Regions from separate parts of the Cellulosimicrobium sp. 4261 genome, predicted to be linked through region 2. Evidence: predicted binding sites of a transcription regulator. Region 2 holds the regulator's gene; each other region holds the start of a gene.
The links. The regulator Rex, encoded in region 2, represses fermentation and respiration genes when NADH is low (regulators of the CRP and FNR family bind a similar motif). The targets are predictions, from matches to a motif close to CTTGTGAANNNNTTCACAAG.
Positions count from the first base shown of each region.

Region 1: the regulator Rex is predicted to act here: its motif matches at 2,649-2,668, upstream of mqo (malate dehydrogenase (quinone)).
Region 3: the regulator Rex is predicted to act here: its motif matches at 1,863-1,882, upstream of pflB (formate C-acetyltransferase).

Region 1 covers NZ_JBEPOQ010000005.1:170,458-175,067, forward strand. Annotated here, with positions in the region: gene ABIE39_RS08800 (helix-turn-helix domain-containing protein) at 1-477, opposite strand, end outside; gene ABIE39_RS08805 (hypothetical protein) at 568-990, shown strand; gene mqo (malate dehydrogenase (quinone)) at 1,114-2,634, opposite strand; gene ABIE39_RS08815 (maleylpyruvate isomerase family mycothiol-dependent enzyme) at 2,872-3,753, opposite strand; gene ABIE39_RS08820 (pyridoxal 5'-phosphate synthase) at 3,744-4,418, opposite strand; gene ABIE39_RS08825 (TetR family transcriptional regulator) at 4,415-4,610, opposite strand, start outside.
Region 2 covers NZ_JBEPOQ010000003.1:37-4,646, forward strand. Annotated here, with positions in the region: gene ABIE39_RS04580 (HAD-IB family hydrolase) at 116-988, opposite strand; gene ABIE39_RS04585 (glutaredoxin family protein) at 1,038-1,328, shown strand; gene ABIE39_RS04590 (redox-sensing transcriptional repressor Rex) at 1,387-2,061, shown strand; gene ABIE39_RS04595 (YceI family protein) at 2,180-2,731, opposite strand; gene ABIE39_RS04600 (MarR family transcriptional regulator) at 2,899-3,429, shown strand; gene ABIE39_RS04605 (histidine phosphatase family protein) at 3,522-4,193, shown strand; gene ABIE39_RS04610 (TlpA disulfide reductase family protein) at 4,405-4,610, shown strand, end outside.
Region 3 covers NZ_JBEPOQ010000002.1:433,888-438,497, reverse strand. Annotated here, with positions in the region: gene dxs (1-deoxy-D-xylulose-5-phosphate synthase) at 1-565, shown strand, start outside; gene ABIE39_RS04310 (carboxylate-amine ligase) at 656-1,753, opposite strand; gene pflB (formate C-acetyltransferase) at 2,132-4,447, shown strand; gene pflA (pyruvate formate-lyase-activating protein) at 4,478-4,610, shown strand, end outside.

The DNA of each region.
Region 1 (4,610 bases), on a different contig from region 2:
GCCTGCGCTCGTGATGAGGTTGCCGTCGTCGACGAAGAGCACGTCGGGGTCGATGTCGAGGCTCGGGTAGCGGCGGCGCAGCTCGTCGGCGTGCATCCAGTGCGTCGTCACCCGCCGCCCCTCGATGACGCCCGCGGCCGCGAGCACGAACACGCCCGAGCACACGCTGAGCAGCAGGGCGCCGCGGTCCGACGCGCGGCGGACGGCGTCGAGCACCTCGGGCGGGTAGGCGGTCCCGATGCGGATCGCGGGCACGACGACGAGGTCGACGTCGTCCGTCGCGGACAGGTCGTGGTCGGGCACGACGTGCGCGCCCACCGACGTGCGGACCGGGCGTCCCGCGACCGGCCCGCACACGCGGAAGTCGAACGACGGGACGCCGTCGTCGCTGCGGTCGAGGCCGAAGACCTCGCACACGACGCCGAACTCGAACGGGGCCAGGCCGTCGCACACGACGGCCGCGACGGATCGCACCATGCTCGGCACGCTACGCCGCTGGCAGGATCTTGTCGAGAGGTGTCGGTGCTGCCACTCGTCGGTCCGCTCGTGCGCCGGGAGGGTGGAGCCATGGACATCTTCTGGGGTGTGATGGTTCTTCTCCTCGTCGTCGGCCCGACGGTCGCGGCCCTCGCGGTCCGGCGTGAGGACCCGGCCCGTCCGTGGTTCCCCGCCGGGTCCGACGGCGCGTGGCCCGGTGGTGCCGCGTGGGACGCTCGCGGGGACCGGTCGGTGCACGGCGAACGCTGGGACCGCGACGCGCAGCGGCTCGACGCCGACCTGCGCGCCGCCGCGTCGCGCCCGGTCGAGCCGGGGGCCGTCGTCGACCCGCACGAGGTCGCGGCCGAGGTCGTGCTGCGGCGCGTCGTGCCGAACCCCGCCGTGCGCGACGGCGTGCGCGCCGCTCCTGCCGTGCCGGGCGGGCGTCCCGGGGCGAACGCGCCCGCCGCGCCGCGGCGGCCGGGGACCCGGGGAACGCCGCTCGCGCGCTGAGTCCCCGCGTGCGCAGCGGCGCGGCCACGCGCCGCTCGATCGCGTGCGGCGTCTCCGGACGCACGAACGGCCCGGACCTCGTGGAGGTCCGGGCCGTTCGTGGGGGAGAGGGTAGCGCTCTGGTCAGGCGCGCGAGCCGACCGCGTCGACGTCCGCGTCGCCTGTGAGCTGGTCCAGGCCCTCGAGCTCGTGCGCCTCCCACGGGGCGTGGCCGAGGCTCGGGATCATCGTCGCGAGCTCGGGGCGCCACTTGGTGAAGCGGGCGGGGAAGCAGCGCTCGAGCAGGTCGATCATCGCGGGGACGGCCGTCGAGGCGCCCGGCGAGGCGCCGAGCAGGCCGGCGATCGAGCCGTCGGCCGCCGCGATGACCTCGGTGCCGAACTCGAGGACGCCCTTGCCGTCCTTGTCCTTCTTGATCACCTGGACGCGCTGGCCCGCCGTGATCGTCTCCCAGTGCTTGGGGTGCGCCGTCGGCATGAAGCCCTGGAGCGCGGTGAACTTGGTCTCCGGGCTCGCGAGGAGCTGGCCGACCAGGTACTGGGTGAGGTCGAGGTTCTTCAGGCCCGCGCCGACCATCGAGCCGAGGTTGTGCAGGCGCAGCGACGTGAACAGCCCGAGGTACTTGCCCTTCTTGAGGTACTTGGGGCTGAACCCGGCGTAGGGGCCGAACATGAGGTACGTCTTGCCGTCGACGACGCGCGTGTCCAGGTGCGGGACCGACATGGGCGGCGAACCGACGTCGGCTTTGCCGTAGACCTTCGCCTGGTGCTGGGCGACGAGCGCCGGGTCGTCCGTGCGGAGGAACTCGCCGCTGATCGGGAAGCCGCCGTAGCCCTTCGCCTCGGGGATGCCGGCCGCCTGGAGGAGCGGCAGCGCGCCGCCGCCGGCGCCGACGAACACGAACCGGGCCTCGACCGTCGAGCGGCGCTTCGGGGCGTTCCACGAGCGGTCCTTGACCGTCAGGCGCCAGCGGCCGTCCTTCGTCTTCTTGAGGTTCTTCACCTCGTGCTCGAGGTAGAGCTGCGTGCCCTCCGAGACGAGGTAGTCGACGAGCTGCTCGGTGAGGGCGCCGAAGTCGACGTCCGTCCCGCTCGTCGCGCGCGTCGCCGCGACCGGCTCGTCACCGTCGCGCTCGGCGACCAGGAGCGGGGCCCACTCGGCGATGACCGCCGGGTCGTCCGTGAACTCGAGCTCGCTGAACAGCGGGTGGCGGCGCAGGGTCTCGAAGCGGCGACGCAGGTAGTCGACGTTCTCCGCGCCGCGCACGAACGTCATGTGCGGGGTGCGGGAGATGAAGCTCGCGGGCTGCGGCAGGGCGCCCGTCGTGAGCAGGTGGTGCCAGAACTCGCGCGACACCTCGAACTGCTCGTTGATCTTCACCGCCTTGGTGATGTCGATCGAGCCGTCCGGCTTCTCCGGCGTGTAGTTCAGCTCGCACAGGGCGGCATGACCCGTCCCGGCGTTGTTCCACGGGTTCGACGACTCCTGCGCCACGGCGTCCAGGCGCTCGTAGATGCGCACCGTCCAGGTGGGCTCCAAGACCTTCAGGAGTGCCCCGAGCGTGGCGCTCATGATGCCACCGCCGATGAGGGCTACGTCGATCTGGTCTGCGCTGCTTGCGGGGTTGCTCGCTCGACTCGACACATGTCGATCCTACGCTTGTGAAAGAGTGCACTAACTGTGCGGTGCGTCACGGGCGTGCGTCACACTTTCGCGGGACCTCGGTCCCGACCCGGGCAGGTCGGACGTCTCGTACCGCGCGATCCGCCGCGTCCGCCCAGGTAGAGCCCTGGTCCCGCGAGGTAGATCCCTGGTCCCGCGAGGTAGAGCCGCGGTTCCCTCGGTGAGTCGACTACGGCTCTACCTCGGTGCACTGAGGCTCTACCTCGCGGGGGCGGGGGTGTCCTGCTGCGGGGAGTACGGGGAGGGCCAGGGGCCGATCTCGGGGAGGCGCACGGGCTCGCCCGCGAGGCGGGCGGTGGGCTCGGTGGTGGGAGCCCGGCCGGCGAGCCAGGCGGCGACGTCGGTGAGGCTGCCGTGGACGACGACGGCGCTCCGGCCGGGCGCGGGCGCCGCCCCGGACACGGCCCCGGGCCCGGGTTCGGCAGCCATGCGGAGGCCGTCCGGTCCCCCACGGAGGCCGCCCGGTCCCACACGGAGACCGCCGGGGCCCACGACGAGCTCTCCCGGTTCTCCGGCGAGCTCGACCACGACGTCGTCCGCGAGCCGCACCCCGAGGAAGTCGAGCAGGTGGAGACCGAGCGCGGGAGGCCACGTGTCGAGCCCGACGCCCGCGTCGAGGTCGACGGCGTGGATCCGCACCTCGCGCCACCAGGCCACGAGCGCGTCCGTGACCGTGCCGTCGCGGTAGGTCACCGGCGCGGCCCACCCGGCAGACCCGGCGGCGGGCCACGCGGCGTCGAGGCGGTCCGCCAGCGCGTCGAGCGCCGCGACGTGCTGCGCGCCCGAGCGCAGTGCGCCCGCCCGGATGCCGTCCTCACGCCCGGCCGCGCCGCCGTCGTACACCTCGACGAGCTCACCGTCGGCGGCGCGCTCGGCCTGCCGTGCCATGGCCTCGCCGATGGCGGTGACGTGCGCGAGCACGTGGCTGCGCGACCACCCGGGCAGGGCCGACGGCGCGTCGAGCCCGGCGGCGTCGAGCCCGCGCGCCGCGTCGGTCACCGCGTCGAGAGCGGCGCGCGCGTCGCTCCGGACCTCCTCGACGTCGGGCGGGGTGAGGGCGGGGGTGTCGGTCAGGGCCACAGCAGCTCCTTCGTCCAGGTGGTCGGCGCGCCGGACGCCGCGGTGTAGCGCAGGCGGGTCTGGCCCGCGCCCGACGACGCCCAGAACTCCACGCTCGTCGCTTCGAGCGCGTAGGCGGTCCACGCGTCGAGGACGAGCCCGGGCTGCGCCCGCACGCGGTCGAGGGCGGCGTCCCACGCCTCGCGGTACGTGGCGCGGGACGGGAGCGGGGTGCTCTGCGACCCCGCCAGGGCGGTCGCGCGGGAGAAGTCGGACCGGTCCCGGAAGTCCGCGGCGGACGTCTCGGCGTCCAGGGGCACGACGGGTCCGCGCACGCGGACCTGTCGCCCGTGCTCGCGCCAGAGGAACGTCAGCGCGGCGTTCGGGTTCTGCGCGAGCGCGACGCCCTTGGGGGAGTCGGCGCGCGTGGCGAAGACCCACCCGTCGCCGTCGACGTCCTTGAGGATCAGGGTCCGGGCGTCCACCCGGCCGCTCGCGTCGGCGGTCGAGAGCGTGGCGGCGTGCGGCGCGGGCAGCCCGGCGTCGATCGCGTCGTCGAGCCAGCGGACGAAGAGTGCGCCCGGCTCGTCGGGTGCGGCGTCGACGTCGAGACCGGGGAGGTCGGGGCCGAAGACGGGCAGGGCCCGCAGGCGTTCGCGCAGGGACGGGCGGTCGGCGTCGGTCATGCGTCCTCCGGGGTGGTCGGGAGCGGGTCGAGCAGGGCGGCGAAGCCCCGCGCGGCGGCGGACATCGCGCCCGGGTCGTCGAGGGCGCGCGCGAGGACGTACCCGCCCTGCACGACGGCGACGGCGGCGTGCGCGCGGTCGCGCGCCGCGTCGTCGGGCAGCCCGCCCTCGACGAGGACGGCGGCGGCCAGG
Region 2 (4,610 bases):
GGCGTGTGGGCCGGCCGCGGCGGGCCCCCCCCCCCCCCCCGGGGCCCCCCCCCGCCCCCCCCCGGGGCCCGGGCCCCCCCGCGTCTCCGGCGGTCGCCGTCCCCCGCAGGCCGGGTCAGAGGCGCGCGATGCGCCGGTCGACGGCGCGGCGCACGGAGCGCAGGACGAGCGCGGCGGCCCAGGCGGCGCCGGCCCAGCTCGCGGTGCGGACGCTGCTGCGGGCGACGCGGCGGCGGCGCCCGCGGAACTCGCGGATGGGCCAGCCGACGTCCTGCGCGTGGCGGCGCAGGCGCGCGTCGGGGTTGATGGGGCACGGGTGCCCCACGGCCTCCATCATCGTCACGTCGTTGAGCGAGTCGCCGTACGCGTACGACGCCTCGAGGTCGATGCCCTCGCGCTCGGCGAGCGCCCGCACCCCGGCGGCCTTGGCGCGGCCGTGCATCATGTCGCCGACGAGCCGTCCCGTGTAGAAGCCGTCCTCGTGCTCCGCGACGGTGCCGAGCGCGCCCGTCGTGCCGAGCCGACGCGCGATGAGCTCGCCGATCTCGACGGGGGTCGCGGAGACGAGCCACACCTGGTGCCCGGCGGCGAGGTGCTCGTCGAGCAGACGGCGCGTGCCGGGGTAGATGCGCAGCGACAGGACGGTGTCGTAGACCTCCTCGCCGATCGCGGTGACCTCCGCGACGGAGCGCCCGGCGATGAGGTCCAGGGCGCGCGAGCGGATGCGGTCGATCTGCCGCTTGTTCTCGCCGAACACGAGGTACCGGGCCTGGTGCGCCGCGAACCGCACGATGTCGAGCGTCGAGAAGAACTCGCGCTGGTACAGGGCGCGCGCGAGGTGGAACGACGACGCGCCGCGGATGATCGTGTTGTCGACGTCGAAGAACGCGGCGGTCCGGTGCGGCGGCCCGGGGGCGCGCGCGGGGGCCTCCTCGGGGAGCGTCGGCCGGGAGGTCGGGTCGGGGCCCGGGCCGGGAGACGTCGCCATGCCTCCACTCTAGGCGGTCGGGCTGCCGGGGCCTCGTACCCTGGGAGGCGTGAGCACCTCCGACGCCCCCGCCCCGGTCCTGCTGTTCGGCCGCGCGGGCTGCCACCTGTGCGACGACGCGCGGGCGGTCGTCGAGGCGGTGTGCCGCGAGGCCGGCGTCGCGTGGGCGGAGGTCGACGTCGACGCGCCGGGCGCGGACCCGGCGCTGCGCGAGCAGTACGGCGAGTACGTGCCGGTCGTCACGGTCGGCGGCGTGCAGCAGGGCTTCTGGCGCGTGGACGCGCGTCGGCTGGCGCGCGCGGTGGCCCGGATTTCGGTGCCGCGCACGGACCTGGGATGATTCCTCCCGGTGGAGCGTGACCGTCGACGAGGACGGTCCCATGGACGACGGAGTGACGGTGGCTGAGCAGGTAGTCGGTGAGGTGACGGCGCCGGGGATCCCGAGCGCGACGGTGGCGCGGCTCCCGTCCTACCTGCGTGCGCTGCGCGACCTCGTGGCGCGGGGCGTCGGGACGACGTCGTCGGTCGAGCTCGCGGAGCTGTCCGGCGTGGGCCCGGCGCAGCTGCGCAAGGACCTGTCCTTCCTCGGCTCGTTCGGCACGCGCGGCGTGGGCTACGACGTCGACTCGCTGGCGCAGTACATCACCGAGGCGCTGGGCCTGGTCGACGAGCACCGGATCGCGATCGTCGGGATCGGCAACCTGGGGCACGCCCTCGCGAACTACTCGGGCTACGAGCAGCGCGGCTTCCACGTCGCGGCGCTGCTCGACGCGTCGCCGGACGTCGTCGGGACGCGGGCCGCGGGCCTCGTCGTCGAGCACGTCGACGCGCTCGAGGAGGTCGTGGAGCGCGAGAAGGTGTCGATCGTCGTCCTCGCGACGCCTGCGGCGCACGCCCAGGCGGTCGCGGACCGCGTGGTCGCGGCCGGGGTGCGCGAGATCCTCAACTTCGCGCCGCGCGCGCTCCAGGTCCCGGCGGACGTCGACGTGCGCGGCGTGGACGTCGGCAGCGAGCTGCAGATCCTCGCGTTCCACTCGCAGGCCCGCGCGCTCGCGGCGTCGCAGGAGCGCTGAGCGGGCCCGGCGCCCGGACCCGGGGGGACGAAGGGCCGCGTGCTCTGCACGCGGCCCCTCGGGGCGGCACCCCTGCCGGTGGGCGCCGGTCTCGCCCGGGACGTGCCCGGGAGGACGGTCAGGCCTGCTTGATGGCCGAGACGTCGAGCGCGATCTTGATCTTGTCGCCGACGAGCACGCCGCCGGTCTCGAGCGCGGCGTTCCAGGTGAGGCCGAACTCCTTGCGCGAGATCTCGGTGGTCGCCTCGAACCCGGCGCGCGGGTTGCCGAACGGGTCGGTCGCGGTGCCCGCGAACTCGGTCTCGAGCTCGACCGGCTTGGTGACGCCGTTGATGGTCAGGTCGCCCGCCACGACGTAGTCGTCGCCGTCGCCCGTGATGCGCGTCGACGTGAACGTCCACGTCGGCTTGTTCTCGGCGTCCCAGAAGTCGGCGCTGCGCAGGTGGTTGTCGCGGTTCTCGTCGCCCGTGCTCACGGACGCGGCGTCGAGCTGGGCGGTCACGGACGTCGACTCGAGGTCGTCGCCCACGGTGATCGTGCCGTCGGTGATCGCGAGGGTGCCGCGGACCTTGGAGATCCCGGCGTGGCGGACGGTGAACGACGCCTGCGAGTGCGACGCGTCGAGGGCGTAGGTACCGGTGGTGAGGCCGGCGGGCAGCGACGAGGCCATGGGTGCTCCTGTGGTGGTCGGGGTCCTGGCGGACCCAAGTGGTTGAAGGTTCAACTTCGGACGAGCGTATCAACAGCACCCCTCGATCCGTCTATTCCCGGTGGGGTGGAACAATGTTCCGCGACGCCCCGCACCGCCCCCAGCCCCTCCCGCACCGCCGAGGACCCATGACCAGCAACGACGTCGACATCCCGACGGCGAGGAACGTCCGCACCGCGGCAGTCGCCCCGACCGGCGAGCCGCGCTGGCTCGACACCGAGCAGCAGCGGCTGTGGCGCGCCTACCTCGACGGGACCGTGCGCTTCATCGAGGCCCTGGGTCGTGACCACGAGGAGCGGTCCGACGTGTCCCTCAACGAGTACGAGCTGCTCGTGCGCCTCTCGGAGAGCCCCGACCACACGCTGCGCATGTCGGCGCTCGCGGACGGTCTCGCCCGCTCGCGCAGCCGCGTGACGCACACCGTCGCGCGCATGGAGGCGCGCGGCCTGGTCCGGCGCTCCGCGAGCTCGGGCGACCGCCGCGGCGTGAACTGCGCGATGACGAGCGAGGGCTACCGCGTGCTCGTCGCGTCGGCGCCCGCGCACGTCGCGGCCGTGCGCCGTTACCTGGTCGACGTGCTCACGCCGGAGCAGTTCCGCGCGCTGGGCGAGGCGATGGCCGCCGTCGCCGAGGCGTGCAAGGCCGACCGCGACACCTGACCGGCCCGTCCCGGCGCGTCCCCGCCCGTCCCGTCCCGCGACGTCGGCCCGCGATGGCGTGCGCTCGCCCCGAGTGCGGGACACTGGTGGGCATGGTCTCCACCATCGTCCACCTCTTGCGCCACGGCGAGGTCCACAACCCCGACGGCGTCCTCTACGGCCGGATCCCCGGCTACCACCTCTCCGAGCGCGGGCACGAGATGGCTCGCCGCGTCGCCGCGCACCTCGCCGGCGAGCCCGGGCCCGACGGCACGTCGCGCCCGCGCGCCGACCTCACGGTCGTCGTGGCGTCGCCGCTGCAGCGCGCGCAGGAGACCGCGACGCCAGCCGCCGAGGCGTTCGGGCTCGAGCTCGGCACGGACGAGCGGCTCATCGAGGCCGCGAACCACTTCGAGGGCAAGACCTTCGGCGTCGGCGACGGCTCGCTGCGGCACCCGCAGCACTGGCCCTACCTGTGGAACCCGTTCCGCCCGTCGTGGGGCGAGCCGTACGTGGAGCAGGTCGCGCGCATGCGGGCCGCCGTCACCGACGCGCGGGACAAGGCGGCCGGGCACGAGGCGCTGCTCGTCAGCCACCAGCTCCCGGTGTGGCTCACGCGCCTGAGCTTCGAGAACCGCCGGCTCTGGCACGACCCGCGCAAGCGCGAGTGCTCGCTCGCGTCGCTCACGTCCCTGCACTTCGAGGACGACCGCCTGGTCGGCCTGCACTACACCGAGCCGGTCGCGGACCTCCTCCCGGGCGCGGCGACCGTCTCGGGGGCGTGACGTCGGTCATGTCCAGCGCTGTCGCCATGGTCGCCACGCCCGAACTGCGCGGTTCGGGCGTGGCGGAGGTCACGTCTCTCAGGTCCCGTTCAGGAAGCGCGGGCAGGGTGCGTCCCGTGATGCCGTCGTGACCGCCGACTCGCGCGCGCGCGCCGCGCGCCCCCTCTCCGTCGAGGCGCGGGCTGCTGCCGTGCCGTCGCGTCGCCGACCCGTGCGCCGGGCGCTGACGGGCGCCGTCGTGCTCGCCGCGACCCTCGGCCTCGCGGCGTGCGCCGCCCAGGACTCCGGCGCGACGACCGACGTCGTGGGCCAGGGCTTCGTCTCGGGCGACGGGTCGGTCCGCACGTGGGACGCCGACGAGCGCGGCGATGTCGTCGCGCTCACGGGCACGGACTACGAGGGCGAGCAGGTCGACAC
Region 3 (4,610 bases), on a different contig from region 2:
GTTGCGGGCCGCGCTGCGCGAGGCCGTGGACGTCGACGACGCCCCGACGGTCGTGCGCTACCCGAAGGGCGCGCTCTCGGACGCGCTGCCCGCGGTCGAGTCCGTCGACGGCGTGGACCTGCTCGCGGTGCCCGCGGGCGCGGGCGCCGAGGCCGCCCCCGCTGCGGCGGCTCCGGGTGGTCCGCGCCGCGTCCTGCTCGTCGGCCTGGGCTCGATGGCCCGCGTCGCGCTCGACGCCGGGGAGTCGCTCACCGCGCACGGCGTCGACGTCACGGTGGCGTCGCCCACGTGGGTGCTCCCGCTGCCGAGCGCGCTCGTCAAGCTCGCCGGGGAGCACGACCTCGTCGTCACGGTGGAGGACGGCGTCGTGGACGGCGGCGTCGGTGCGCTGCTGGCCCAGCGGGCGCTGGAGTCGGGCGTGCGCACGCCCGTGCACCCGATCGGTCTCCCGGCGCAGTTCCTCGACCACGCCACGCGCGACCAGGTCGTGTCGGCGTACCGCCTCACCGGAGCGGACGTCGCGCGCGACGTGCTGGACGCGCTCGCGGCGCTCGCGCGCGGCTGACGACCCCCGCCGCGCTCCCGGCTCCCGGGCGCGCGGCCCCGGACACGCGGACGGCCCGCGGCGCACCTGCGCCGCGGGCCGTCGCGTCGGTCAGGAGTGGGTGACCTCGACCGCGTGCTCGACGACGGCGCGCAGGTCGCCGCCGGACGCCGCGTGCCACGCGCGCTGCCGGGCGGCGCCGTTGCCCCCGGACCACAGGCGGCCGAGCAGCTCGGTCACCGCGTCCAGGTCGCCGGCGTCGACGAGCGCGTCGCGCACGTGCGCGACGAGCTGGCCGACGACGTCGTGCGCGGGGGCCGGGCGCCACGTGAGGGGCGAGACGAGGTCCTCCTCGAGGCCCGAGCGGCCGGCGCGCCAGGACGCGGTGCGCAGGATCTCGGGCCGCAGCTCGGGCGCGGGCGTGCCGTCGGCGGACTCGCGGGCCGCCGTCTCGACGAGGCCGCGGGCGAGCGCCGCGAGCAGCGTCGCGGTGTCCGGGTCGAGGCACACGTCCGCGACGCGGATCTCGACCGTGGGGTAGCGCGACGACAGGCGGGCGTCGAAGTAGACCATGTTCTCGTCGAGGATCGTGCCGGTCGCCACGAGGCCGTCGACCGCCGCGCGGTACGCCTCGGGCGAGCCGAACGCGCGCGTCGGGCCCGAGGTGGGCCAGCGCGACCAGACCTGCGACCGGAAGCTCGCGTACCCGCTGTCCTGGCCCTGCCAGAAGGGCGAGTTCGTGCTCAGCGCGAGGAGCGTCGCGAGCCACGGCCCGATCCGGTCGAGCACGGCGACGCCCTCGGTGTCGTCCGCGACGGCGACGTGCACGTGGCAGCCGCTCGTCAGCTGCTCGCGCGCGGTGAGGCCGAACGCGGCGCGTGCCTCGAGGTAGCGCAGGCGCGACACGGTCGTGCCCTCGAACGGCAGGGGAGACGTCGAGAGCGCGGCGACCCGGGCCCCGACGCGGTCCGCGGCCTCCTGGGCACGGCGCCGGCCGTCGCGGATCTCGGTCGCGAGCTCGTCGATCTCGCGGCGCGGGTGCGTCGCCGTCTCGAGCTGCTCCTCCATGAACTCCGACTCCAGCGAGCCGGTGCCCCCGCCCTTGTCGTCGCTGCCGGAGGCCTCGAGGGCCTCGGCCGCGCGGGCGACGGGCTGCCCGTCGTCGCCGACGAGCAGGAACTCTTCCTCGACCCCTACGGTGCGTTTCACCCGGGCAGTCTCACACGGATGCGCGTGGCACGTCCGGCGAGCGTGTGACGGGCGCCCGTGTCGTGCGTCACGACCGCGGTGCGCGGTCCCTGGCGGCAGGGCCGGAGGTCTTGTGAAGGTCATCACAAGACCTCCCCGGCGGGGATGTCGAAGAGCCCGGGACCCGCAGGATCCCGCCGTTCCTGGCAGGTCCCGCCCGCCTCGGGACCTAGGTCCCCGAGCGGTCCCGAACGCCTCCGTCGCGGGCCCCGGGAACCTAGCCTGGAGGTGGCGAAGGAGCCCGTCGGAACCTCGGCCGAGGACCCCACCCGGGTCCTCGCGAGGCCGGCGGGTCCGGCCGGCGCGCGGACCCGCGCGTCAGGCACGAGGGAGGTCCTAATGACCAGCGTTTCCGAGGCACCTGGCACGACGAGCGGCGGCCGCGCGGCGGAGGCGGGCACCGTCGACCCGCAGCACGACACCGCGCACGTCCCCGCGTGGGAGGGCTTCACCGACGGCCCGTGGCGCGACACGGTCGACGTGCGCGACTTCATCCAGCGCAACTACCGCCCGTACACGGGCGACGCGTCGTTCCTCGCCGGCCCCACGGAGCGCACGACGGGCATCTGGAGCACGCTGTCCGCCATGTTCCCGGAGGAGCGGGAGATGGGGATCTACGACGTGGACACCCACACGCCCGCCGGGATCACGGCGCACGCGCCGGGCTACATCGACAAGGCGCACGAGGTGATCGTCGGTCTCCAGACCGACGCCCCGCTCAAGCGCGCGATCATGCCGAACGGCGGCTGGCGCATGGTCGAGGGCGCGCTGGAGACCTACGGCTACGAGGTCGACGAGACCCTGCGGAAGGTCTTCACCGAGTACCGCAAGACGCACAACCAGGGCGTGTTCGACGTCTACCCGCCGAACGTGCGCGCGGCCCGCAGCTCGCACATCATCACGGGCCTGCCCGACGCCTACGGCCGCGGCCGGATCATCGGCGACTACCGCCGCGTCGCGCTCTACGGCGTGGACGCGCTGATCGCCGCGAAGAAGCTCGACAAGCTCGGGCTCGACACGCAGCCCTTCAGCGAGAAGGTCGTGCGCGAGCGCGAGGAGCACGCGGAGCAGATCCGCGCCCTGGGCGAGCTCAAGGAGATGGCGGCCTCGTACGGCTACGACATCTCCGGGCCCGCGACGTCGGCCCGCGAGGCCGTGCAGTGGCTCTACTTCGCCTACCTCGCCGCGGTGAAGGAGCAGAACGGCGCCGCGATGTCGCTCGGCCGCACGTCGACGTTCCTCGACGTGTTCATCGACCGCGACCTCGAGGCCGGCCGCATCACGGAGTCCGAGGCGCAGGAGATCATCGACGACTTCGTCATCAAGCTGCGCATCGTGCGGTTCCTGCGCACGCCCGAGTACGACGCGCTGTTCTCCGGCGACCCGACGTGGGTCACCGAGACGATCGGCGGCATGGGCGAGGACGGGCGCCCGCTCGTCACGAAGAACTCGTTCCGGTTCCTCCAGACGCTCTACAACCTCGGCCCGGCCCCCGAGCCGAACATGACGGTCTTCTGGAGCCCGGAGCTGCCGCAGGGCTTCAAGGACTACTGCGCGCAGGTCTCGATCGACACCTCGGCCGTGCAGTACGAGTCGGACGAGCTCATCCGCCAGCACTGGGGCGACGACGCGGCGATCGCGTGCTGCGTGTCCCCGATGCGGGTCGGCAAGCAGATGCAGTTCTTCGGTGCGCGCGTGAACCTCGCCAAGACGCTGCTCTACGCGATCAACGGTGGGCGCGACGAGATCTCGGGCAAGCAGGTCTCGCCCGTGGCGGCGCCCGTCGAGGGCGACGTTCTCGACTTCGACGACGTCATGGCGAAGTTCGACGCGACGATGGACTGGCTGGCCGAGACGTACGTCGAGGCGCTCAACTGCATCCACTGGTCGCACGACAAGTACGCGTACGAGCGCATCGAGATGGCGCTGCACGACAAGGACGTGCTGCGGACCATGGCGTGCGGCATCGCGGGCCTGTCCGTCGCGGCGGACTCGCTGTCGGCGATCAAGCACGCGAAGGTCTCCGTCGTCCGCGACGAGCGCGGCCTCGTCGTCGACTACGTGACCGAGGGCGAGTACCCGACGTTCGGCAACGACGACGACCGGGCCGACGCGATCGCCGTCGACCTCGTCGAGCGGTTCATGGCGAAGGTGCGCACGCACCCGACGTACCGTGACGCGGTGCCCACGCAGTCGGTGCTGACGATCACGTCGAACGTCGTGTACGGCAAGGCGACGGGCAACACGCCCGACGGCCGCCGGGCCGGCGAGCCGTTCGCCCCGGGTGCCAACCCGATGAACGGGCGCGACACGCACGGCATGCTCGCCTCGGCGCTCTCGGTGGCCAAGCTGCCGTACGACGAGGCGCAGGACGGCATCTCGCTGACCAACACGGTCGTGCCGAGCGGCCTCGGGCGTACCAAGGAGGAGCAGGTCACCAACCTCGCCGGCCTCCTGGACGCCTACATCGGGTCCGAGGGTTACCACATGAACGTCAACGTGCTGAACCGCGAGACGCTCCTGGACGCCATGGACCACCCGGAGAACTACCCGCAGCTGACGATCCGCGTGTCCGGGTACGCGGTGAACTTCGTCCGCCTCACGCGCGAGCAGCAGCTGGACGTGCTCTCGCGCACCTTCCACGGCGCGCTCTGACGAGCCCTGACGAGCCCTGAGGAGCCAGCCATGACCGTCACCCTTCCCGGCCCCGCCGTCCGCCCGCAGCGCGGGTGCGGCGTCCCCGGGAGCACCCTGCCCGACGACGCCACGCGCCTCGACGTCCCGGGCGCCCCGACCTCCGCGGCCGAGCCCGCGGCGT